4 regions of the Paraburkholderia sp. RL18-101-BIB-B genome follow, and region 4 is predicted to be linked to each of the others. Evidence: predicted binding sites of a transcription regulator. Region 4 holds the regulator's gene; each other region holds the start of a gene.
What was found. Region 4 encodes LexA, which represses DNA repair genes until DNA is damaged. Its sites were predicted from a motif close to ACTGTATNNNNATACAGT; they were not measured.

Region 1 (5,667 bases), on a different contig from region 4:
GCGAAGTCGTAGACCACAGCGCGCAACTCACTGTAGTACGTGGGCGTATACGCCCACAGGTACGCGCGATGTGTTTTGCCTTTGCCGGGGCTGAGCATCTGTACCGGCGTCTCATCCGCATGCAGCACACTCTGCTGCAGGATTTCCTGATGCAGTGCGTCGACCAGCGGCTGTAGTTGCACGCCGCACGTACCGACCCACGCACCCAATGTCGATCGCGGTATCGCCAGACCCGCCCGCCCAAAGATCTGTTCCTGACGATACAGGGGAAGGTGGTCAGCGTATTTGGCAACCAGCACCGACGCCAGCAGTCCCGTGGTCGGGATACCCTTGTCGATGACGTGCGCGGGCACCGCCGCCTGAATCAGTGTTTCGCAGTTTCTGCACACCCACTTGCCACGGATATGCCGCTCTACCGTGAACACGCCTGGTGTGTAGTCCAGCTTCTCGCTGATGTCCTCGCCGATGCGCACGCGCTCGCAGCCACACTGACACACGGTGCAGTCCGGCTCGTGGTGGATCTCTGTGCGCGGCAGTTGCGCCGGCAGCGCTGCGCGCTTCGGTTGCTGGGGTGACAGCTCGGCTGTGGCTTGTGGTTGAAGCTGCTCGAGCTCCACTTCAATGGCGGCCAGATCCGTGTCGATCGCTTCATCCAGCAGGTTCATCTGATCGCTGCTGAGCTGTTCGCTGCGTCGGCCGAACTGCTGGCGCCTGAGGATCGATATCTCGTGGGTCAACTGGTCGATACGGGTCTGCCGGTAACGCAGTTCCCGTTCCTTCTCGCCGACTTCCCGGGTCTTCTCATCAATCTCCCGGTCTCTGTCCTCGACCTGGGCAATCAGCTGCGCGGCGAGCGCGCGCAACTGTTCCGGGCTGAGGGCGTTGAGATCGGCGGGCAGGTCCATGCGGACGAGTCTGCCAGAACCTCGGAGAGCGCGAAAGCGCAACCGTTTACGTCATTGCGGGCGTCATACGACACGGATCACGCCGTCAGGACCGATGCGTTGCCACGGCAAACCCACCACCAGACCGGCGAGTTGCTCCTGCGTCAGCGCGTGATGCTTCGGCTCGCTACCAGGGTAAGGCCAGACAAACTGTCCCTCGTTCAGCCGTCGCGCTGCCAGCCAGATTCCAATCCCGTCGTGAACCAGCACCTTCAGACGGTTGGCCCGCCGGTTGGCGAACAGATAAGCATGATGTGGATGCGCGGCGCCGAATACGGTTATCACCCGGCCCAGTGCCGTATCAAAGCCGGCCCGCATGTCCAGCGGCTCGACCGCCAGCCACACCTGATCAATGCGGATCACGCGAGCCACTCACGCAGCCAGGCGGCGCTCTGATGTCGGCCAGCAAACCGTGATCGACTGGTGCGCGCGACGCACCTCGACGCGGATCTCGGCCGGGCGAACGTTCATCGTGTCGAGCGGTACCGGCACGAATGCCGGCGCCTCTGCGGACTGCACAGCCACTTCGCTGGACGCGACCGCCACCCGGGCGCTCCCTTCGGCCTGTTCCACCCAACGTCGGAGCAGATTTGCGTTCAACTTGTGGTGCAGGGCGATGCCCGCGAGCGACACTCCCGGGCCCTGACAAGCCGCAACAACCTGAGCCTTAAACTCCACGCTGTAGCGGCGACGCCGCCGCCTTCCAATTGGCGCTTCTTCGATAGTGTTCACGTGTCCACCTATTTTAAGTGGATACGATGCTCCCAAGACCCTCAGCCCAACTCAAGACGGGATGACCGGGCGCTTACCTCGACTCCTCCCATCCCTTCACAACAGCCCAACCTGAAGCATAAAAATAGCTGTTTTCAACAGATATAAAGGCTGTCCTAAAAACAGCACTCATCACTTCCTCAAGCCCCTTCCTGCACACACCGGGCTGCATCCCTCCGTCTTAACATCCATCCCAAAATACTGTATAAATATACAGTGAAAAATCGTCACCTCATGCTTGCTCGATGCCGGGCAGGGCGGAGCATTCCCTATTCAAGAGCGTGTCTATGGCAGCAGCGATTCAGCTTGCGACGACCGCGCTGTCGTCTAAATTACGGCGTCAGGTGTGGCAGGGCAATGAGCTTGCCGAGGCGGACTCGCGTGTAATTTCCAGCGGCTATGCCACGCTGGATCAGTTGTTGCCGGGACAAGGCTGGTCGGCTGGCGGTCTGACAGAGTTGTTGGTTGAGCATGGTGGAGTGGGTGAAGTACGGCTGCTAGCTCATGCGCTGCGTCATCTGACGAAGCAAGCCGGGCGGCATGTCATGCTCGTGGCGCCTCCGTATCAGCCATGCGCTGCCGCATTGAGAGCTTGGGGTGTCGATGTCGAGCGAGTCTTATGGGTGCGCTCGAGTGAAGACCAGGCCCTGTGGGCCGCTGCTCAGGCCTTGAAGCAGGATGGCATCGGCGCGGTCCTGATTTGGCTGCCGAATGCGCGTGCCGACAAGGTCCGACGCCTGCAAGTAGCGGCTCAGGAGTCGGCATCGCTGGCATTTTTGATCCGGCCTGTCGAGGCAGCCACGCAATCTTCCCCAGCGCCATTGCGAATGATCTGCGAGCCGCTTTTGCCGGCCAATGCGCAGACGATCAACCGTCGTCAATGGCTGCAGGAGATTGGTTTGTCGATCGACATCTTCAAGCGTCGCGGGCCGCCGCTAGCCGAGCCTCTTCGTCTCGTTTTGCCTTTACAAAGCGTCTTGTTGCCGGAAGACGGAGCCGACCGTCATCAAGGGCCAGAGATCAAACATGCTGTGGATCGCAGTCACATTGCCACTCTTGTCGCTGGAAGCGGTGAAGCCTCTCGCGCCGCTCCAGGATGGTTCGCTCGCGAAGCCGAATCGGCGTGAGTCGCGCGACGAGACAAGCCAACTTCACGATGCCGAAGACATCGGTGGAGGGCGTTGTTACGCCCTAGCCGATCACGCGCACATCCTGATGCCAGATCTCGACGCGCTGCGTGCCGGCGTGCATGCGGGTCATTCGCGTTCGTACGCCTTGGCGTTGGCGCCGGGGCTTGAACTGCTTGCCGCCGATGCCGCCCGCGAAACTCAGGCATTCGAAGCCATAGCGCTTGCCTTGCTGACATACACGCCGAAAGTGTCGCTTGCCGACGCGCATACCCTGTTGCTGGAAGTCGGCTCGGGTTTGAGATTGTTCGGCGGCTTGCGCGCGTTGTTGTCGCGGGTGTCTGCCACGGTGGCGGAATTCGGCTATACGGCGCGCATCGCCTGTGCGCCGACCGCCTGGGGAGCGTGGCTGTTGGCGCAGGCGCGCGCCGTTCGGCAGGGCCATCGCTGGCACGTGGTCAAGGAGACGTCGCTTGCGCGCGTCCTCGATGGCTTATCCGTCTCACTGCTGCCGGTCACGCAGGCGCATCGCGATGCGTTTTCGCACGTCGGCTGTACGACGCTGGCCGATTTGCGTCAATTGCCACGTTCGGGTGTCGTGCGACGTTTTGGCAGCGGCATTCTGGATCTGCTGGCGCAGGCGTATGGCGCGCGCCCGGATCCACGCGAATCGTTTCGCGCGCCGGCGTCGTTTCATGCGCAACTGGAGTTGCCCTCGCGGGTCGATAACGCGGATGCATTGCTGTTCGCCGCGCGTCGGCTGATCGTGCAGTTGGCCGGCTGGCTGAGCGCGCATCATGCAGCGCTCAGCTGTTATACGTTGCTGCTCGAGCATGAATTGGCGTCCCGTCATGCACCGAAGACATCGAGCCTGAAGGTCGCATGGGCCATACCGTCGCGTGATGCCGAGCATCTGATCTGGTTGTTGCGGGAAAAGTTGAATCAGACCGTGCTGGCGGCACCGGTCATCGAATTGAAGCTGGTCGCTGAGCAGATCGGTGAATATGCCGGGCAGTCGGACACCTTGTTTCCCATGCCCGAATCGGATGGCGATTCGATTGCGCGTCTGCTGGAGCGCCTGAGCGCTCGATTAGGGCCGGAGAATGTGCTGCAGATGTCGGTGCAGGACGATCATCGTCCCGAGCGGGCAATGCGCGTCGAAGCCTACCAGGCGCAAGCGTTTTCGCGCAAGAAGCGTTCGCCTGCGAAGTCCCGGTCGAAGATCAAAGCGGACAAAACCTGGCTGACCGATGAGTTGCGGCACGCTGCCGCGGAGGAAGGGCGCGAAGACAGTGAGGCGCTCGCCTACGCGATCGAGGCGGCTGAGGCGACCCAGGCACCCCAACGCCCATCCAAAACAAACGACGCCAAAAACACCAGCACATCCGCACCGCAACCCGGCAACGCACAGGCATCCCTTGACCTACCTGACAGCGCATTACCTTCCCAGCCTCGCCCGGTCTGGATGCTCGACAAACCGCTGCGCCTGATGATGCGCGACCAGCGGCCGATCTATCGCCGGCCGCTGAAAATGCTCACGCGTACCGAACGGATCGAAGCAGGGTGGTGGGACGGCAACCGTGTCGAGCGGGATTACTACGTTGCAGCCGACGACCGCGGGCACATGTTCTGGGTATACCGCGAACGCCTCAGCGGCGAGTGGTATTTGCAGGGTTTGTTCGGCTGACCATCATGCCTCTAATCCAGCCATCATTCCTCGCGCAGCCGCCGCTCGCCACCCAGTTGCCGGCGTATGCGGAATTGCATTGCCTGACTAATTTCTCTTTTCTGCGTGGCGCGTCGCATCCTCATGAACTCGTCGAGCAGGCGATGTCGCGCGGCTACAGCGCGCTCGCCATCACCGATGAATGCTCATTGGCAGGCGTCGTGCGCGCCCACACGGCGTTGAGGGAAATCAAAGCGGAGCGGGACCGTCAGCAGAAAGAGCGCGAGGAAAAGGCCAAGGCTGCGCAACCGGAAGCGCCTTTGGAAGACGCGACAAAAACCGGAACGTTGCAACAGGAAACCGTGGGAGCCTCGGAAACCGAGGCACTAAAACCCCTCCCTCAACTGATCATCGGCAGCGAACTCAATCTGACCGACGAAACCGGCGAGCCTTTCTGCACCCTGGTCGCGCTAGCAACCAACCGCAACGGTTACGGCAACCTTTCCGAGCTGATTACGCTAGCCCGCTCGCGTGCGGACAAAGGCAGTTATCGCCTCGGTCCGTCCGACTTCACCGATTCCTTGCCCCATCTGGCACATCTGAAGACGTTGCCCGATTGCGTCCTGATGCTCGTGCCGCAGCGCGCGGCGACGCTCTCGCATACGCTGCGTTGCGCGCATTGGCTCGCATCGTTCGCTGCACAGCGGGCATGGATCGCGCTCGAACTCTGGCAAACGGGCAGCGATGATCTTCAGATCGACGCCCTGCGCATGATTTCAAAAGCGAGTGGTTTACCGCTGGTCGCGGCCGGCGGCGTTCTCATGCATGCCCGATCGCGCAAGCCTTTGCAGGACACGATGACAGCCATCGGCCTCGTCACGCCGCTATCGCAATGCGGCCACGCGCTCGAGGCGAATGCGGAGCGGCACATGCGTACGCGCGTGCGGCTCGGCAAACTGTATCCGCGCGATACGCTGGAAGAAACGCTGCGTATCGCCGCGCTATGCCGCTTCTCGCTCGACGAACTCAAGTACGAGTATCCCGAAGAACTGGTGCCCGCCGGCGAGTCACCATCGAGTTATTTGCGCAAGCTGGTCATGGCCGGTGCGATGGAGCGCTGGCCCAAAGGCATGGACCTGAAGCGAATCGGTCAGATCGA
Region 2 (5,667 bases), on a different contig from region 4:
TCGACGTGATGCCCTTGCGTATGGAAGCGCTGCAACGCGCGATGCAGCACCTCGGGATCATGCGGATACCCGGACGGCGCGATCAGTTCGATGGTGCGATGGACGGCCATTGGCAAGACCTTGTTGGACGTTGTTGTTTTAGAGCGACTCAGCCGGACCCGGTTCGTTGTCCGGTTCGCTGCCTGCGTCGGCGCGTGCCGCCGCGCGTGCTGCGCGGCTCGCGCGCCGCCGCTCGGCAAAAAACGACTTGAGCGCGGCGCCACATTCATTTTCGAGCACGCCGCCGACCACCGTGGTGTGATGATTCAACTGCGGATTCGCGAAGGCATCGACGACACTGCCGCACGCGCCGGTTTTCGGATCGCGTGCCCCGAACACGACACGGGCGATGCGCGCGTGCATGATCGCGCCCGCGCACATCAGGCACGGCTCGAGGGTTACGTAGAGTTCGCAGCCCGGCAGACGGTAGTTCTCGACGGCCTGCGCCGCGGCGCGCAACGCGGCCATTTCCGCATGTGCCGACGGGTCGTGCCCGCCGATCGGGTGATTGAAACCCGTGGCGATGACTTCGTCGCCGCGCACGAGGACTGCGCCGACGGGCACTTCGCCGGCAGCGCGCGCCTCTTCGGCGGCGGCTTGCGCCAGCGCCATGAAGCGACGATCGCGCTCCGGGACTTCGGGAACAGCGGGAAATATGAACGGCTCGCCAGGCGTGGGATCTGAACTCGCCGAGGCGGCGGCAGCGCCCGGCTCGGCCGTAGTCAATTCAGCGACACCGCTGATCGAGGCCTGAGAACCCTGCGTACTCAGCACATCGCGAGACTCAACAGAATCCGAATCCGGCAAGGCGGCGTGGGCAAGCGGCTCGCTCACTGCGAACCCGCGTCTGCCGTATTGAGGTTGCCGGCGCGCTCGGACAGCCGCTCGGCAATGCGCCGGCAGTACTCGCGCGGCAGAACCAGCGGCCCGCCACGCAATGATTCAAGTGCCATATCCAGCGCCAGCATGCGCGCCTGGAGACGGCAACGGGTAGCCTGGTCGCTCACGGCATTCAACTCCGCTTGCAGGTCGCGCAACGCGCGCAACTGCTCGACAGCGGGCGGCACGAAGCCCGCATTCTTCAAAATCCGGTTGGCGACGCGCACTTCTTCGGGAACCAGAGCATCGTCGTCCAGCGACAGCGGCGCGCCCGCGCCAGGTAACTCGTCGAATTCGCCTCGCGCGGCGGCGGCGGCAATACGCTGTTCGACTAACGCATCAAGCAATTTCATCTGCAATCCACTACGTTGCGGCCCAAGCATTCTATCAGGGAGCGCACGATCGTTCCGCTTCTCGAACCGACGAAACCTCCTACGTTTTCAGATTCTGCGTATTTGAGGGACATAGGGTCGTGCGCTAGCCTCAGCGATTCGCGGCCGCGCCGCATGCCGCCCCTTTTTCTCCGCACAAACCTGACAGAAGACTTGCGACGAACGACGCCGTTCGCGCCTTTGCTCTCCGCTCCCCTAAGCCATTGACGTTATGAAATCCCGAATGACCAACTCAAGCCTTACCTGCGCCACCATCGGTTTCGACGCCGGCATCAGCCCGCATGCCGCTCCCGATCTCGCACACCTCGGCGAACGCATTCTCAAACCGAGATTGCGCGCAACGCTGGCCGCCGTGGCGATGTCGCTCGCGCTATCCGGTTGTGGCGTGTTCTGCGGCGGCGCGGGCGGCAGCGGTGGCGGCTTCGCCGGCGGTTGCGCGACGGGCGTGCGGTTCTAGCCCGGCGCGTTCGACACGCCGCCGTCACCTTGGGCGACGCGCGCTATGACTCGGCGCCCGCCAAAGTCCATCGAGCCAACGCGACATGCCGCGTACGCCCGAGCAAACTGTGCATCAACGCAAACTCACGCACGTTCCAGCATATCGGGTCAACGGGACGCGCCGCGGCCCATGGCATACCGTACGCCAGTGTGACATGCGGTATGTAGCGCGCCGCCGATGAGACGGCGTGGTCCCCCAAACCAGCGTCCTGCAATGCATGGCCCAAAGCGCCGTGCAGCATGTGCAGGCCAGCGACGCCCTTGCCTCCGCCCAGCACCAGCGGTCCCGGTCGCGGCTTCGACGCAAAGCTGACCGCCGTGTCGAATTCGACGCTGAACGGCTCCATTTTGATCGAGGCGGCCGCCTGCATCGCCGCGTCGACTCGCTCCTGCGGCAAACCGCCCGCGAAATTTCCCAGATGATGCAAGGTGACATGCAGACGGCCCGCCGCAAGCGGCTTACTCCGCGCGCGCGTCTCCCCGCAAAGCTGTTGCGCGAGCTTCGCGATGCTGGCCGCTGTCGTGGCATCGGGAAACACGGCGAAGAACAGACCGTCTGTGGGCGTTGGCGGCGCCTCGAGCCCAGGCAGCCAGAGTTGTTCAGGCATGGCGTTCCTGACCGGATAAAGCCGGCATGTAGATGAATCTCCGTTCATTGTGCGGGCTCACCCGCGTACTTGATCTATTCAGACCGCTCGCCGGTGCGAGGTTCCGCGATCGTCTTGTTATTAATCCCATCGCGCCGCTGGAGCTGCAAGCAAGCGCAACGCCGTTCGGCATACACCCGATTCCCGTTGTATTGCTTCAGCTCGCCCCGTTTGTTCACCGGGCGCGCCCCCGTGGAACAACGCCCGCTTCTCATTAAAAACCGCTTGCAGTCACGACCCGCCCACGTACAATACTGTACATCCATACAGTATTGGCGGCAACGTGGAACTGCTCAAAAAGCTGGAAGTATTGGCCGACGCGGCGAAGTACGACGCGTCATGCGCAAGCAGCGGCGCACCCAAGCGCGGCTCTCGCGGCATTGCCGGTCTGGGCGCCAGCACCGGCGCGGGCATTTGCCACAGTTTCACGCCGGACGGGCGCTGCGTCTCGCTGCTGAAAATTCTGCTCACCAATTTCTGTTTGTACGACTGTCAGTACTGCGTCAACCGGCGCTCGAGCAACGTGCCGCGCGCACGCTTCACGCCCGAGGAGGTCGTCGAACTGACGCTGGATTTCTATCGGCGCAATTACATCGACGGACTGTTTCTGAGTTCCGGAATCATTCGGTCATCGAACTACACGATGGAACAGCTCGTGCGCGTCGCCCAGTCTTTGCGTGAAGATCATCAGTTTCGCGGCTATCTTCATCTGAAGACGATTCCCGACGCCGATCCGCAATTGATTGCGCAAGCCGGGCGCTATGCCGACCGCTTGAGCGTGAACATCGAACTGCCCACCGACGGCAGCCTCGCGCGGCTCGCGCCGGAAAAGAACGTCCGCACCATCAAACTCGCCATGGGTTCGATCCGTCTTGCGCAGGAAGAGGCGCATAGCGACGCCAGAGCGCCGAAGTTCACGCCAGCGGGTCAAAGCACGCAGATGATCGTCGGCGCGGATCAGACGAACGACAGCACGATCTTGCAAACCGCCGCGACGCTCTACGGAGCGTACAAGCTCAAGCGCGTGTACTACTCCGCCTTCAGCCCGATTCCCGATAGCCCTTCCGCATTGCCCGCTCAGGCACCGCCGTTGTTACGCGAACATCGCCTGTATCAGGCCGATTTCCTGATGCGCGGCTACGGCTTCAGTGCAGGTGAGCTGTTCGAACAACCCGGCAACCTCTCGCTCGATATCGATCCGAAGCTCGCGTGGGCGTTGGCGCATCGCGAGCAGTTTCCGGTCGACCTGAACCGCGCGCCGCTGCACATGATCGCGCGCGTGCCGGGCATCGGCATGCGCAACGCGAAACGCCTGATCGAGTTACGGCGTTCGCGCCGTGTGCGCTACGAGGACCTCGTGCGGCTGCGTTGTCCGCTGGAGAAGATCAAGCCGTTTGTCGTGACGCAGGACTATCGCGCGGCGCTGCATGACGCGTCGTCGGCGCGATTGCGCCGGGTGTTGGCGCCGCCGGTGCAACTGGCGTTGTTGTGACGCGTCGCGATGCGTTCCATCGTTATCGAAGATCATTTCGTCGCGTGGCGCGCCGCGTCGCTTGGCGCTTTGGGCGAAGGCCTCGCGCCGGAGACGATCGAATGGCGCGTCAAGCAGGAACCTGAGTCGTCGCAAGAGCAGGCGCTGTTCGACTATGGCGCGACATCCCAAGCAGCGGAGCCCCGACTCTCTGCCGTGCATGTTTCAAAGGAACTGGCAGCGCTATTGCAAGACGCCGCGCTGTATCGCGAATCACAGCGCTGGGCGTTTTTATACAAGGTGCTGTGGCGTTGGCAGCACGGCGACCGCTCGGTCGCCTCGCCGGCAGACGCGGATGGAGCACAACTCCATCGCATGGCGAAAAGCGTGCGGCGTGCCAAGCACGACATGATCGCGTACGTGCGGTTTCGCAAGCAGACGTCAGCGTCGGCGTCAGCGGTGCAGACACCCGAATACATCGCCTGGTACGAGCCCGAGCACGATGTCCTCGCGTGGGCCGCGGAACATTTTGCGCAACGCATGGGACGCTCGACCTGGATGATCACGACGCCGCGCGGCGCGGCCTTCTGGGACGGTCAGCAACTGCATCTGGAGCAACGCCGCGCCCTGCCCGGCGACCATCGTCGCGATACCGCGGACGAAGCCGAGGCGTTATGGCTCGCCTATTACCGCAGCACGTTCAATCCGGCGCGCCTGAACGAAGCGGCGCTCGAGCAGCACATGCCGGTACGCTTCTGGAAAGGCTTGCCGGAGGGCCATCTGATCCCCGCCATGATCAGTGAAGCGAAAAGCGGCGCGCGCCGCGTGGCGCAGGCGAGCGGCGTCGGCGCGCTGGCCGGCAAAACCATTCCGATCGAAGCGGACATGGCGCAGCCGGTCCGCGATCAACCTTCGTCGCTCGATGCATGCCGACGTTGCGACCTGTGGCGTAATGCGACGCAAGCTGTCGGCAGTTCGGGGCCGAGCGGCGCGCGCATCATGCTGATCGGCGAGCAGCCCGGCGATCAGGAAGATCTGAGTGGTCAACCGTTCGTCGGGCCGGCGGGGCAATTGCTGACGATAGCGATCACGCGCGCCGGGCTATCGCGCGACCAGATTTATCTGACCAACGCGGTGAAGCATTTCAAATGGGAACCCCGCGGCAAACGCAGGTTGCACAAAACGCCGGGACAGCGCGAGATCGAAGCGTGTTCTTACTGGCTCGAACGTGAGTTGCGCACGGTGCGCCCGGCGGTGATCGTCGCGCTTGGCGCTACGGCGCTCACCGCCCTGTTGCGTGGCAAGGTCAGCCTGAGAGACCATCTTGACGCGCCGTTCAAAGTGGAAGGCGGCTGGGGCATCGCCACCTATCATCCGTCGTTCGCGTTACGGCAGCAGAACGACGCGGACCGCGACAAAGTATTGGCCGACATCAGCAAGGCGCTCATCCGGGCGCGTGAGTTGGCCGAATCCGCCACGCCGGCTGGCACTAAAGAGCAGTAAACAAAAAATGACGCCGCGGCGCCCTCTTTCGTGCTGTTGGACCACTGAATTTATTCCTGCTGGAACGTCATCGAGCAAAGAATCCTCGACGGTGGCGACAACCTCTGAGAATCTTCTCGCAGCATCACGATTCCCCGGCATCATCCTGCCGCACCAGCGCGACGACATTCTCGATTCCCTGCCGCGCCATCTTGGTGTAAGGGCAAAAGCGTTCGGTGTTGCGAACCAGTTCTTCGGC
Region 3 (5,667 bases), on a different contig from region 4:
GCGCGCTCAGACAGTTCCTCGGCATGGGAAGCGCCATGCAGGAAGCTGAAATTCGAGAGACAAAAGAGCTCGGCATACGCCGGAAGGATATTGAAGGTGGTGTCCATGACGCATCAACCGAACAGTCCGTGAAGGAACCACCGCTGCTCCTCTTCCGCATCGCGGCTGCTGACACGCTCGCGATATATCCAATAGCAACTCTGGTCTTCCGCCTGCGCCACGAAATAATCGCGCGTCACGAGCTCACCATCAAACCAACCGGCCTCGATGCGTTCGCCAGGTGACACCATCCGCAGTGGAGAACCATAGAAGGGACGATGCTGACGCATCAGCAGTCTCACCGGTCTGTCCAGCATCCAGGTTGGTCTCGGTAGACCGAGCGGAAGTGCTTCCTGCTTCGACTTGAACGTCACCGGCACCCAACGGTTTGCGACCTCCGGGCGATGGTCGGCAGTCGGCGCGGGTCGAAGAACATTGTCCTCTCCAAGCCGCGCAACAAGCAGCTCCAAAAGGCGTGCGTGGTCTTCCTTCGAACCTCCCGGCTCCGGGAATAGCGTATCGGAAGCTGGCGCGGCGGACTCGACTTTGGACGCATCGAGGCGGAGCGCGATGACCGGTGCTGCCAGCTCAATCCGGTGTAATCGCTCCTTGAGTAGCCTGACAAGATGCTCCTCCTTCCAGGTCGGCTCACCCAATGCGATGTCGATGGTCGTCGGCTCGATAGCGTCGCGCCCGCGTTCATGTTCGAGCAGCAGCTTGATGGCCGTAACGGCCAGTTGCTTCGCGCAAAGCCAGCCAAACAATTGCACGATGAGTCGATGCGCACCGAACACTGCGCCTTCAGCATGCTCGAGGCGGTCCGGCATTTCGATACGTGCGGAGAACGTGGGCGGCAGCTCGAGCCAGTCAAAGAGTTCGGGAGCCGTACCGAATGCGCGGTCAAGCGAATCGAGCAGATGCTCACCACATCGCCGCTGCAGGCCGGCGCGCGGCAGACGCCTAATGTCAGCAATGGTCTCGCAGCCAAGTCCGGAGAACCAGTCTCCGAACGGACGAACCTCAGGAACCGACATCATCGGCAAAGCGGATAGCCGTTGCTCGAGCGATGCCAGCTTGAGCACGCGCCGGTTCCCGAATTTTGCAAGCAACCAGCCACCCTGGCCGGTCGGCGCAGCGCTAATGCGTGCTGTAAGTCCGAGCGTCCCAAGGACCGCTTTCGCTTCGCGGCACAATGCAAGCAGGCCGCCGAAGAGTCGCAGACTCGCGCCGACCTCAACAACGACGGTCGCTTCGTCAAGCAAGGCGACCTCAGGTGAAAACCGCATCAGGGTGATGCCCACCTCCCGCTGTGCCGCGGCCTCCTTGGCCGCATCGCGTTCATGCATCTCCGTTTCCGGCGACAGTGTCAGCACTCCGCCGCGCTTCATCCCGAGGCGCACGCCAGCTGCGCGAGCCGTGCTGTCTGTGATGACCACTTTGTCTTTCTCCAGTACAGCACTTCCGTGCGCGGGCTCAGATGACCACTTCGGTCGGAACACCTCGAGCGGCAACTTCGGCAAGTGGACGGCGAGAAAGACGCGCATGTCGGGAAAGCAATACAGGAGTGGGTTGAAGGGGAATCGACAGAGGCTCTGCGCGCGCTGGCCCTCGTCGTTTCACAATGTCAACGGTTAGACCGTCGGCGGATGGTCTTAAAGCGAGCCGCAAAAGCGCGGGCGATGAGTCCTGTGCCGCTGCCAGGGGCCTGACCATCACGAAAAGTGTTTCGGATGACTGCGCCGCCAGATGCAAGCGCCGCAGCGATGATGCCTGCGCGTATTGCGCCCAGAAGATGAGCGCACCGCAACTGCCTGCCCGCAGAATCTGCTCAGCCGACCAAAGCGCATCGGCGGTCTTCTGCGCTTTCACCCTCAGCACCTGGTCAATGGGAAGTCCGATGTAGTTGAGTCCAAGTCCGTCCGGGGAGTGTGGCGGCTGCACGAACGCCACAGGGCGGTCGCTCGAGCCACTGAGCGCCGGGCGCAACAGTCGCAATTCACCCACCCCGGCTTGCTGGACCATCAGGTCGATGAGCGCTCCGACCGGCCAGCCTCCACCGGGAAGCTCCGCCGACAGGGCCGGATAGCCAGTCTCGACGACCCGCCCACGGCCACGCGCGAGCCGGGACGCACGCCACAGGGACGGATGTATCTCTTCGGCCGTGACGGTTGTGCGCGACATGTGGACCTGAAAAACCTGTATATTTATACAGTATCCTACACGTAAATTCGTAGGCGTGAACTGTCACTTATATTTGGAGAAATGGGCTGCGCGACATACATCGCTCGGCCTCATGTCCTGCTTCCATTGCTCAGAGGAGGTTCCACCGTGAGAGCAGATGACTGGGTTCGGGAGGCCGAACGCGAATCAAAGCTTGTCGATGCCTTGTTTAAAGCGCGTCGCCTTATTTCCATGCACAACGGCATGACCGTCCAGTGCGACGGCGAAGAATGGCCGCTTGATTTTGGCCAAGAGTTGAGGATGATTGACGCTGCGTTGAAGACGGCCGGAATTGACACGCGGCGCCTCAGGCAATAGATACTTGTCGAGCCGCTTGCGTTAGTGAATGATTCACAGTGCACGGCATGGAGGACCTTGAGAGGTCGACGGATGCAAACTGAGAAATATCGTGGATACACGCTATGGGGTCACGCCATCCTGCAACAGGAAGACACCCCGCGGACCGAACGGTTCGCTGGGAGCGGCCCAATCACGCGCCATACGAAAGTCGTCAACGTGTCTGGAGTCCTTGGACACTTCGGAACGGAGGAGGATGCTGAGAACGCTGGCATCGCGTGGTGTCGCGCCTGGATAGAGAGCGACGAATAGCAGACGCGCGTAGCCACGCACTACGAAACAGACACGCCCAGGAGTCGCCCAACGCCGAACGTGAAAGCTGCAGCGATAAGGCCGATGACAACCTGCCGCAATGCGGAGAAGGCCGCGCTTCGTCCGTTAAAGAGTGATGTGAAGACTCCGATGGACGCGAGAGCAAGAGCGCTCAGCACGATACATTGCGCGATGGCGCTGAGTCCATGCGTCCATAGGAACGGCATCGCCGGGAAAATGGCACCGACCGAGAACAGGCAGAAGGAGACGCCAGCAGCCGACCACGGATTCCCGCCCAGCTCCGCCGGGTCCAGTCCAAGCTCCTCCCGTGTCAACGTATCAAGGGCCTTGTCCTTGTCGCGCATCATCTGCGATGCCACGCGCTTCGCCTCATCGGCTTTGAGCCCTTTCGCGCGATAAATCAGCGCCAACTCGTGCTCTTCGGCCTCGGGCGAAGTCTCCAACTCGTCGGCTTCTTTCGCAATCTGGGTGCTAGCCAACTCCCGGGCGTTGGTCACCGAAAGCCATTCACCCAGCGCCATTGAGCACGCTCCGGCTATCAACCCGGCAAGCCCTGTCAGCAGGATTGCCTTGTTGCCCGTTCCCGCACCCGCCACGCCCATAATCAGACAGAAATTGGAGACGAGACCATCGTTCGCGCCGAGTACTGCTGCGCGCAGGTCGTTCCCCGACGACACCCCCTTGTGCCATGACTCGGCTGCGGCAATACGGGCGCCCTGCGACATGTCCGGGTCTCCGCCATGAGCCAGCGTCTGGACCACTGCGGCGTGGTGATGCTCGTCGGCCGACATGCGCCCCGCATCCGGTTGCCCCAGATATTTGTTCCGGTCTGCGTACTCCGCCGCAGCAAGCGTGGGCAATACGAAACCCGCGCCGAACAAGCGGACCAGTGTCTTCATCAGGCGTGTCTTGACGGCCTGCCCGGTTCCCTTCGGGCGGGCCCCGTTGGCTCTCAGCTTTTCCGCCCACACCTGCGCATGGTCACGCTCTGATTTGGCCAGGTCGCCGTAGACCTGCTTGCGGGTTTCATCCTCCTCGACCTTGGCAAGCGTTTCGTATAGCGCAGCACTATGAAGTTCATCAGAGAGGTTTGCCCTGAAACGCTTGATTTCGTGTTTGGATGCCATCGTGAAGTACTTGCCTATTTTTGTTCGCCACCACGTAGCGTATTTGATTCAGGAAACCTGAATCACAAAGCCCCTAAAACGCGGCCTAACCGAGAACGTTAACGGTTCTCATACCGATTTGGGTCCGCGCGCCGACGCACCGTCTCGCAGAAACCGGCGCAGGCCCCTGTTGAACTGGTCAGGACACGATGTTGGTAACTGCGCTGGATGAACACGATGATGTTTCGGTCAGGTTACCCTCGAGGTGAACGTGCTGATTCGCGGCTGGTGCAATCGTACTCGTTGTCGGCAAGGAATCATCGGGAGCGGTTGACCCTGACGTCGTGAAATCACACTCCCGAAGCGACCGCTGGAACGCTTCGGGAAATGTTGCGGCTTGCTAGCTCCACGCCTCCCCGAGCGCCTGGGCTTGCTGCAGAACAGTTCCACCGCGCCGTCCTGCTGGTCAGGCGGGTATTTGTATTTACGAAGGATACGCTTGACCATCAGCCGCAGCCTGGCTCGCACGCTCTCCCGCTCCGACCAGTCCACAGTGATGTTCTGGCGCAGGTTTTCGGTGAGTTCGTGTGCAATTTTCTTGAGCGTCTCGTCGGTCAACTCGCGGACGGCTGACTCGTTGTGGCGAGCGCATCACAGAAGCGAATTTCGTCTTCCGTCAGCCGTTGAAAACCACGCTCTTTTGCTCGAATACCCGATGTCGCGGTCAGCCAATCAACCAAGCTCTCGACATCGAGAAACTCCGACAGGTGCTCGGGCAGCGCCTCAACTGTTGGAACCGGGCCACCAAAACCAACCGCCAACCGCTCGGCCAGCGCCGGTACATCTTGCGTGCCCACAATAAAAACCGTTGGACCTTCGTACTCTGACCGCGCACCAAACTCGTATAGCTCGATTTCAATGTCGCCAGTACCCATGCGACGGACGAAACCGCACTTGCCACGAGACATGCTCGGCATCAATAACCCAACCGGTTTTGCCGACCTCGGTGGAGATTGCATTTCCTTGGCACACATAGACCCTCCTCACTCCTCTGGTGCAAGAACCTGGAAGCCAGTAATGGACCTGACTTCAATCTTGCCTGGTCAGGCCTCTGCCAGTGACTCCTTGCCCGTACGGTAGACCTCGTCGAACAACGCTTCGAGGCCCGGATGCACGCCACGGAGCTGGTCAACTACAGCCTTGGCCCAATCAAAATATTTCCGTCGGCGCTCGAGCGGCCAATCTGCCGGCGGATTGCCAGCGACATCGCGCAGATTGCAAATCTTGTCGGCAAGCTTGACCAATTTGGCTCGGCCGCTAATTGTCGATGCATGCTCAACCTGACGACGCTTGCGTTCAGCCTTAGGCAGCGATTTGTCGTCAGTTAGCCTTCGGTCTTCTGAATGACAAGCGCCGTAGCTTATGCTGCGGCGCTATTACTTATGAAGGTTTTTTCACCGGCGGCATGCCGCCTATTGCCGACCGGCAAATCTAATTCAGCCGACCAGCCGCCGATAGGCGCTCAGGTGCCTAACGAGACCTTGCTTGTCGCCACGAATCTCGCTTAGCCGGGCAAGGTTGAAGTGAGCGTCGGCATGCGTCGGGTCAATTTCTATGCATCGCTGATAGGCCGCTGCCGCCGCGTCGTAGCGTTTCAGTTCCTCCAGGACGA
Region 4 (5,667 bases):
CGGGATCGAGATTGTCGAACTGCGGCACCACGCCGACGCGCGCCCGCGCCACGCGCGCGCGGCCGGGGATCGGCTCGCCGCACAGACGGATCGTGCCCGCATCCGGTGCCGCGATACCGAGCAGCATGCGCAACGTGGTGGTTTTGCCTGCGCCGTTCGGGCCGAGCAGGCCGAAGCATTCGCCGGCGTTGACATGAAACGACAGTCCATCGACGACCGTTTTTTCGCCGTAGCTTTTTTTGACCTGATGAAATTCGATGGCGGCTTCGGGCATGGATCGAACGAGTCTCCGGAAAAAGACGTGAATGACGCGAATGGCCGGGGGAGGCCGCCTATTCTAGGGCATCGGCGGGACGCTGTTGGTTCGCCCCCGACAGTCCGAAGCGGGTTTCTTGCACTGCGGCATCGGCGCGCGGAGGACCCGCGGGCGGCTCGCGCACCTGTTTAGGGCGTCGTTAAGGGGCAGTTAGCGCACACTTAGCGTTTTCCATCCCTTGCAACCTGAATTGCGGCGCACCATGATTAATTCAGATCGCGCGTCCCGCGCGAAGGGAGAAAAATCATGGCGAGCTACCAGAAAATCCTGCTGTGCTACGACGGCTCGCGTGAAGGCCGCAAAGCACTACGTTGCGGCGCCGACCTGGCGTTGGATCTGAAAGCGGAAACGCACTTGTTGTCGGTCGTCGACATGCGTTCGAGCATTGCGCAAAGCGCGGGCCTGTTGACCGACGTGGCCTGCGGCAGTTTTGAAAAGACCGCGCGCGACATCCTGCAGGAAGGCGTGGACTGGCTCACGGAGCGAGGCGTGAGCGCCCAGGGGCATTTCGCGTTCGGCCATCCGATCGACGAGATTGCCAACCTCGCCAATGAATTGCATGTCGACCTGGTCGTGGTCGGCCACCGCTGCCGCACGGGTTTGTCGCGATGGTGGATGGGCGCGGGCAATACGCCGCTGCTCGACCGTGTCTCGTGCAGCATTCTGGTGGCGTGTTCTTCAGCGCAGGAGCAGCAGCAAGCGGCGGCTTGAGGCGGGCTAGTCACGTGACCGGCCGCCTCGGCCTGACGGCATCAGGTGATCACTCGTTCAGGTTGACCGCGGCCAGCTTCCACGTGAATACGCCCTCGCGCTGGAAGATCGCCGAGTAACGCGCGTCGCCGGCGCCATGCTGGTACGTGACGACGAACTCGTTGAGGCCGCGATAGCCCGCCGTGGTTTGCGGCGGTTGCGGTGGCGCGGAGTTGACATTGGCCGCGTTGCCGTTTGCGGGAGCTGCAGGCGCAGGTGCGGTCGCAGCGGCGTCCGGCGGATTATTCGCGGCCGGGGGCGCGGGTGGCCGCTCGCCCGGATCGCCGCGCGGCGGCATGCCGTTCAGCAAGGCCGCCACGCCGTCCGGTGTGGCATACGCATCCACGAGCGGACCGATCAACGCAACGCCGATCATCGCGCCAATGGCGGCCAATGGATTGCCGTTGCTGTGCGCGCCAAGCCGCCGTGTCAGCAAGCCGGCGACTTGCTCCTTCAGGCTCTCACGCAACGCGGGGAAGTCGACATACTGATTGACGGTTTGCGCGTCGCGCGCATCGGCCGCGCGTTTGAGATTGTTCAGCGCGATGTACGGTGTCGCGTAAGCAAACCCCAGCGCGGCGATCACCACGATCACGATCAGCGTGACGATCAGCGGCCGGGCGGCGCCGCCATGCATGCCGCGCTTGCTGCTGCGTTTGGTACGTTTTGAAACTGCCATCGAGTGGGACTCTCCATCAGGTGTGATCTAACGTGGACCGCAGCCACGCGAAAACGATCCCACGCAATACATCTCTCGCTGTCCCGTTCAAGACACATCAAGACCCATCAAGACTCGAACACCGCCCCATGCACGTTGGCTTCATCGGCGATGCAGCGGTCGATCATGCGGCAAACCGCGTCCATCGTGCCGACCATGATCAGACGCGACGGCCCGTGATAAACCCGCACCGGTGCGCGACGCGCCGGTTCCGCCGTATTCAAGCCCGAATTCAACGACACGCGGGCAAATGCCGGCATCGACGACGGCAGGCTCGGCGCGGCCTCGGGCGAGTCGAACAGCGACGGCGTGCCGAGCGTGGCCGCCTCGATCAATGAGCAGGGCACCAGCTTGCGAAGATGGCGCAGACGACCGAACTGGCGAAAGGGCAGCAGGCGGGCAAGACGTTCCATGAGACTCTCCAGGCGATGCAACGTTGATGCGACGTTGGCGCGGCTTCTTATTTTGTCGAACGGGCGAGAGGGTTAAAACTCGCCGGGGCGGATCAGCCCCACGGCGATACCCTCCAGCGCGAACTCCGCACTGCCGGTTTCAACGAAGATGTTTTCGTAATCGGGGTTCTCGGCGATCAGCTCGAGCCCGTTCGGCCTGCGCTTCAGGCGCTTGACCGTGACGTCGTCACCAAGCCGGGCAATGATGATCTGGCCGTCTTTGGCTTCGCTGCGCTTTTGTACCGCGAGCAGGTCGCCGTCGAAGATGCCCGCGTCGCGCATGGACAGCCCGCGCACCTTCAACAGGTAGTCGGGCTTGCTCGAGAACAGCGCCGGGTCGCACGCATAGTGCTGCGAGATATGTTCCTGCGCGAGGATCGGGCTGCCCGCGGCAACCCGCCCGATGAGCGGCAGCGACAGTTGCATGATGCTGGCGTGCGGCAGCGTGAACTGGTGCGGCGAGTCTTCCGGGCCGGCCAGCAGGCGAATGCCGCGCGATGCGCCGGCCGCGAGTTCGATCACGCCCTTGCGAGCCAGCGCGCGCAGATGTTCTTCTGCCGAGTTGGCCGAGCTGAAACCCAGCTCGGCGGCGATCTCCGCGCGGGTGGGCGGAAAGCCGGTGCGTTCGATAGCCCTGCGGATCAGATCGAAAACCTGCTGCTGTCGTGCGGTGAGTTTGGTCATGGCGCCACTGTATGTATGAACAGGTGACTGTATTTTTATACAGTATTCGGCGCAATTCAAGCTTTACTTTAAGTTCGGGGTGAAGGGTGTCGTTCCAGCGCCGTCAAGCGACGCTCAAACACCCGTTTTCCTGCCGCAACGCCTTATCCAGCTGTCATTACCACTTTTGCGTATTAAAGAATGAAGAAACATTATTTTTAATGATGAAAGCCCTTCGATAGACTGGCCTCCAGTTGGCGCTCATGTGCACGTGACCGCGACGTAAAAAGACACCACACGCTGTTTCAGCGGACACAACGCGGAGAAAGTTGACATGGATCACCAAGGTACGGGGCTGGCAGGCAGGACGAAAAAACTGATCGCGGCACTCGCATTGGGCGCGGCGGGCGCGCTCGGCGTGATGGCGCAGGCGCACGCCGCCGACACGACGCTGCTGAACGTGTCCTACGACCCGACGCGCGAGCTGTATCAGGACGTCAACCAGGCGTTCGGCAAGGAATGGAAGGCGAAGACGGGCGAGACGATCACCTTCAAGCAGTCGCACGGCGGCTCGGGCGCCCAGGCGCGCTCGGTGCTCGACGGCCTGCAGGCCGACGTGGTGACGCTGGCGCTTGCATACGATATCGACGCACTGGCCGGCAAGGGTTTGCTGGACAAGGGCTGGCAGAAGCGCTTGCCGGATAACGCGTCGCCGTACACGTCGACGATCGTGTTTCTGGTGCGCAAGGGCAACCCGAAGCACATCAAGGATTGGGACGATCTGACCAAGCCGGGCGTGTCGATCGTCACGCCGAATCCGAAGACCTCGGGCGGCGCGCGCTGGAACTACCTCGCGGCCTGGGCGTATGCCGAGCATCAACCGGGCGGCAATGATCAGAAGGCCAAGGAGTTCGTCGGCAAGCTCTATAAGAACGCCGGCGTGCTGGATTCGGGCGCGCGTGGCGCGACCACCAGCTTCGTGCAACGCGGTATCGGCGACGTGCTGATCGCGTGGGAAAACGAAGCATTCCTGTCGCTGAAGGAATTTGGTCCGGAGAAGTTCGAGATCGTGGTGCCGTCGGTCAGCATTCTGGCGGAGCCGCCGGTCGCCGTGGTGGACAAGGTCGTCGACAAGCACGGCACGCGCAAGGTCGCCGAAGCGTATCTGAACTTCCTGTATAGCGAGCAAGGGCAGGAGATCGCGGCGAAGAACTTCTACCGTCCGCGTTCGAACAAGGTGCCGGCTGAGCTGACCGCCAAGTTTCCGAAGCTGAAGCTGTACACGGTGGACGATTCGTTCGGCGGCTGGGCCAACGCGCAGAAGACGCACTTTGCCGATGGCGGCGTGTTCGATTCGATCTATCAACCGCAATAACACTGCCGATGCCGGAACCGGCATAGGCAACGAAGCGGCGCGGCAACGCGTCACTCCCAAGCGCGCCCATGGGCGCGCTTTTGGCCGCCAGGGCCCGGCGGCCGGCAACACGAGCATCAACCTGAACGAGTAACGAGCATGACGACGTTGACCTTCCGAAAACCGAGCGCGTTGCCCGGTTTTGGCCTGACACTCGGCATCACGGTGGCTTATCTGAGCCTCGTGGTGCTGATTCCGCTTGCGGCGACCTTTCTCAAGACCGCGACGCTCGACTGGAGCCAGTTCGTGCGGGCGGTGAGTTCGCCGCGCGTGCTCGCGTCGTATCGGCTCACCTTCTTTTCCGCGCTCGGCGGCGCGCTGATCAACGCGGTGTTCGGTTTTCTGGTGGCGTGGGTGCTGGTGCGCTACACGTTCCCGTTCAAACGTATCGTCGACGCCGTGGTCGATCTGCCGTTCGCGCTGCCCACCTCGGTCGCCGGCATTTCGCTCGCGGCCGTGTACGCGGGCAACGGCTGGATCGGGCAGTTCCTCGAACCGCTCGGCCTGAAGATCGCTTTTACGCCCGCGGGCGTGCTGGTCGCGCTGACGTTCATCGGCTTGCCGTTCGTCGTGCGCACGGTGCAGCCGGTGCTCGAAGAGTTCGAGCGTGAACAGGAAGAAGCGGCGGCGTGCCTCGGCGCCTCGCGCTGGCTGACGTTTCGCCGCGTGGTGTTGCCGGCGGTGTTTCCGGCCTTGTTGACGGGCTTCGCGTTGGCATTCGCCCGTGCGCTCGGCGAGTACGGTTCGGTGATTTTCATCGCCGGCAATGTGCCGATGAAGTCGGAAATCACGTCGCTGCTCATCATCACCAAGTTGGAGCAATACGACTACGCGGGTGCGACAGCGCTGGCGGTGGTGATGCTGGTCGTGTCGTTCCTGATGCTGCTCTTCATCAACACTTTGCAGTGGTATTTGCAGCGCCGCACGAGTCGCGGCGGTGCAGGCCCGGCGCCTGCCGCTGCGAGTGTCGCGGCGATCGGTATCGGCGGAGGTGCGCAATGAGCCGCCGCGCCGTGAACGAAGTAAATGGCGTGAACAACGCTGTAGCCGTGGCACCGCGCGCGCCGCTGAACGTCGCGCGCCGGCCCGATCCGGTCACCGAGCCGCCCGTTGTGCGCTGGATTCTGACCGGCGTCGCGCTGCTGTTTCTCGCGCTGTTTCTCGTCGTGCCGCTCGTCGCCGTGTTCTATCAGGCGTTGAACAAGGGGCTCGGTTTCTATCTGGAATCGCTCGCCGATCCGGACGCGCTCTCGGCGATCAAGCTCACCGTGATCACCGCCGCGATCGCGGTGCCGCTGAACCTCGTGTTCGGCCTCGCGGCTTCATGGTGTATCGCCAAGTTCGAGTTCCGCGG

Region 1: imuA (translesion DNA synthesis-associated protein ImuA) is a predicted target of LexA. The motif match lies at 1,916-1,933, and genes of this name have one in related genera.
Region 2: P0D73_RS07650 (putative DNA modification/repair radical SAM protein) is a predicted target of LexA. The motif match lies at 2,709-2,726, and genes of this name have one in related genera.
Region 3: imuA (translesion DNA synthesis-associated protein ImuA) is a predicted target of LexA. The motif match lies at 2,235-2,252, and genes of this name have one in related genera.

What each region holds. Positions count from the first base shown of each region.
Region 1 covers NZ_JARESV010000058.1:738-6,404, forward strand. Annotated here, with positions in the region: gene tnpC (IS66 family transposase) at 1-905, opposite strand, end outside; gene tnpB (IS66 family insertion sequence element accessory protein TnpB) at 969-1,307, opposite strand; gene tnpA (IS66-like element accessory protein TnpA) at 1,317-1,676, opposite strand; gene imuA (translesion DNA synthesis-associated protein ImuA) at 2,003-2,842, shown strand; gene P0D73_RS40210 (Y-family DNA polymerase) at 2,742-4,529, shown strand; gene P0D73_RS40215 (error-prone DNA polymerase) at 4,535-5,667, shown strand, end outside.
Region 2 covers NZ_JARESV010000003.1:398,542-404,208, forward strand. Annotated here, with positions in the region: gene ldcA (muramoyltetrapeptide carboxypeptidase) at 1-110, opposite strand, end outside; gene tadA (tRNA adenosine(34) deaminase TadA) at 139-696, opposite strand; gene P0D73_RS07635 (DnaJ family domain-containing protein) at 870-1,271, opposite strand; gene P0D73_RS07640 (hypothetical protein) at 1,534-1,767, shown strand; gene P0D73_RS07645 (2'-5' RNA ligase family protein) at 1,811-2,416, opposite strand; gene P0D73_RS07650 (putative DNA modification/repair radical SAM protein) at 2,739-3,947, shown strand; gene P0D73_RS07655 (UdgX family uracil-DNA binding protein) at 3,957-5,429, shown strand; gene P0D73_RS07660 (Ohr family peroxiredoxin) at 5,554-5,667, opposite strand, start outside.
Region 3 covers NZ_JARESV010000077.1:695-6,361, forward strand. Annotated here, with positions in the region: partial or broken gene P0D73_RS43400 (PHP domain-containing protein) at 1-107, opposite strand, end outside; gene P0D73_RS43405 (Y-family DNA polymerase) at 114-1,583, opposite strand; gene imuA (translesion DNA synthesis-associated protein ImuA) at 1,513-2,220, opposite strand; gene P0D73_RS43415 (hypothetical protein) at 2,368-2,577, shown strand; gene P0D73_RS43420 (VIT1/CCC1 transporter family protein) at 2,889-4,016, opposite strand; partial or broken gene P0D73_RS43425 (type I restriction enzyme endonuclease domain-containing protein) at 4,396-4,675, opposite strand; partial or broken gene P0D73_RS43430 (phosphohydrolase) at 5,099-5,383, opposite strand; gene P0D73_RS43435 (tetratricopeptide repeat protein) at 5,492-5,667, opposite strand, start outside.
Region 4 covers NZ_JARESV010000002.1:310,268-315,934, reverse strand. Annotated here, with positions in the region: gene nodI (nodulation factor ABC transporter ATP-binding protein NodI) at 1-274, opposite strand, end outside; gene P0D73_RS04405 (universal stress protein) at 563-1,027, shown strand; gene P0D73_RS04400 (DUF2939 domain-containing protein) at 1,077-1,745, opposite strand; gene P0D73_RS04395 (hypothetical protein) at 1,853-2,197, opposite strand; gene lexA (transcriptional repressor LexA) at 2,270-2,920, opposite strand; gene P0D73_RS04385 (sulfate ABC transporter substrate-binding protein) at 3,234-4,274, shown strand; gene cysT (sulfate ABC transporter permease subunit CysT) at 4,413-5,315, shown strand; gene cysW (sulfate ABC transporter permease subunit CysW) at 5,312-5,667, shown strand, end outside.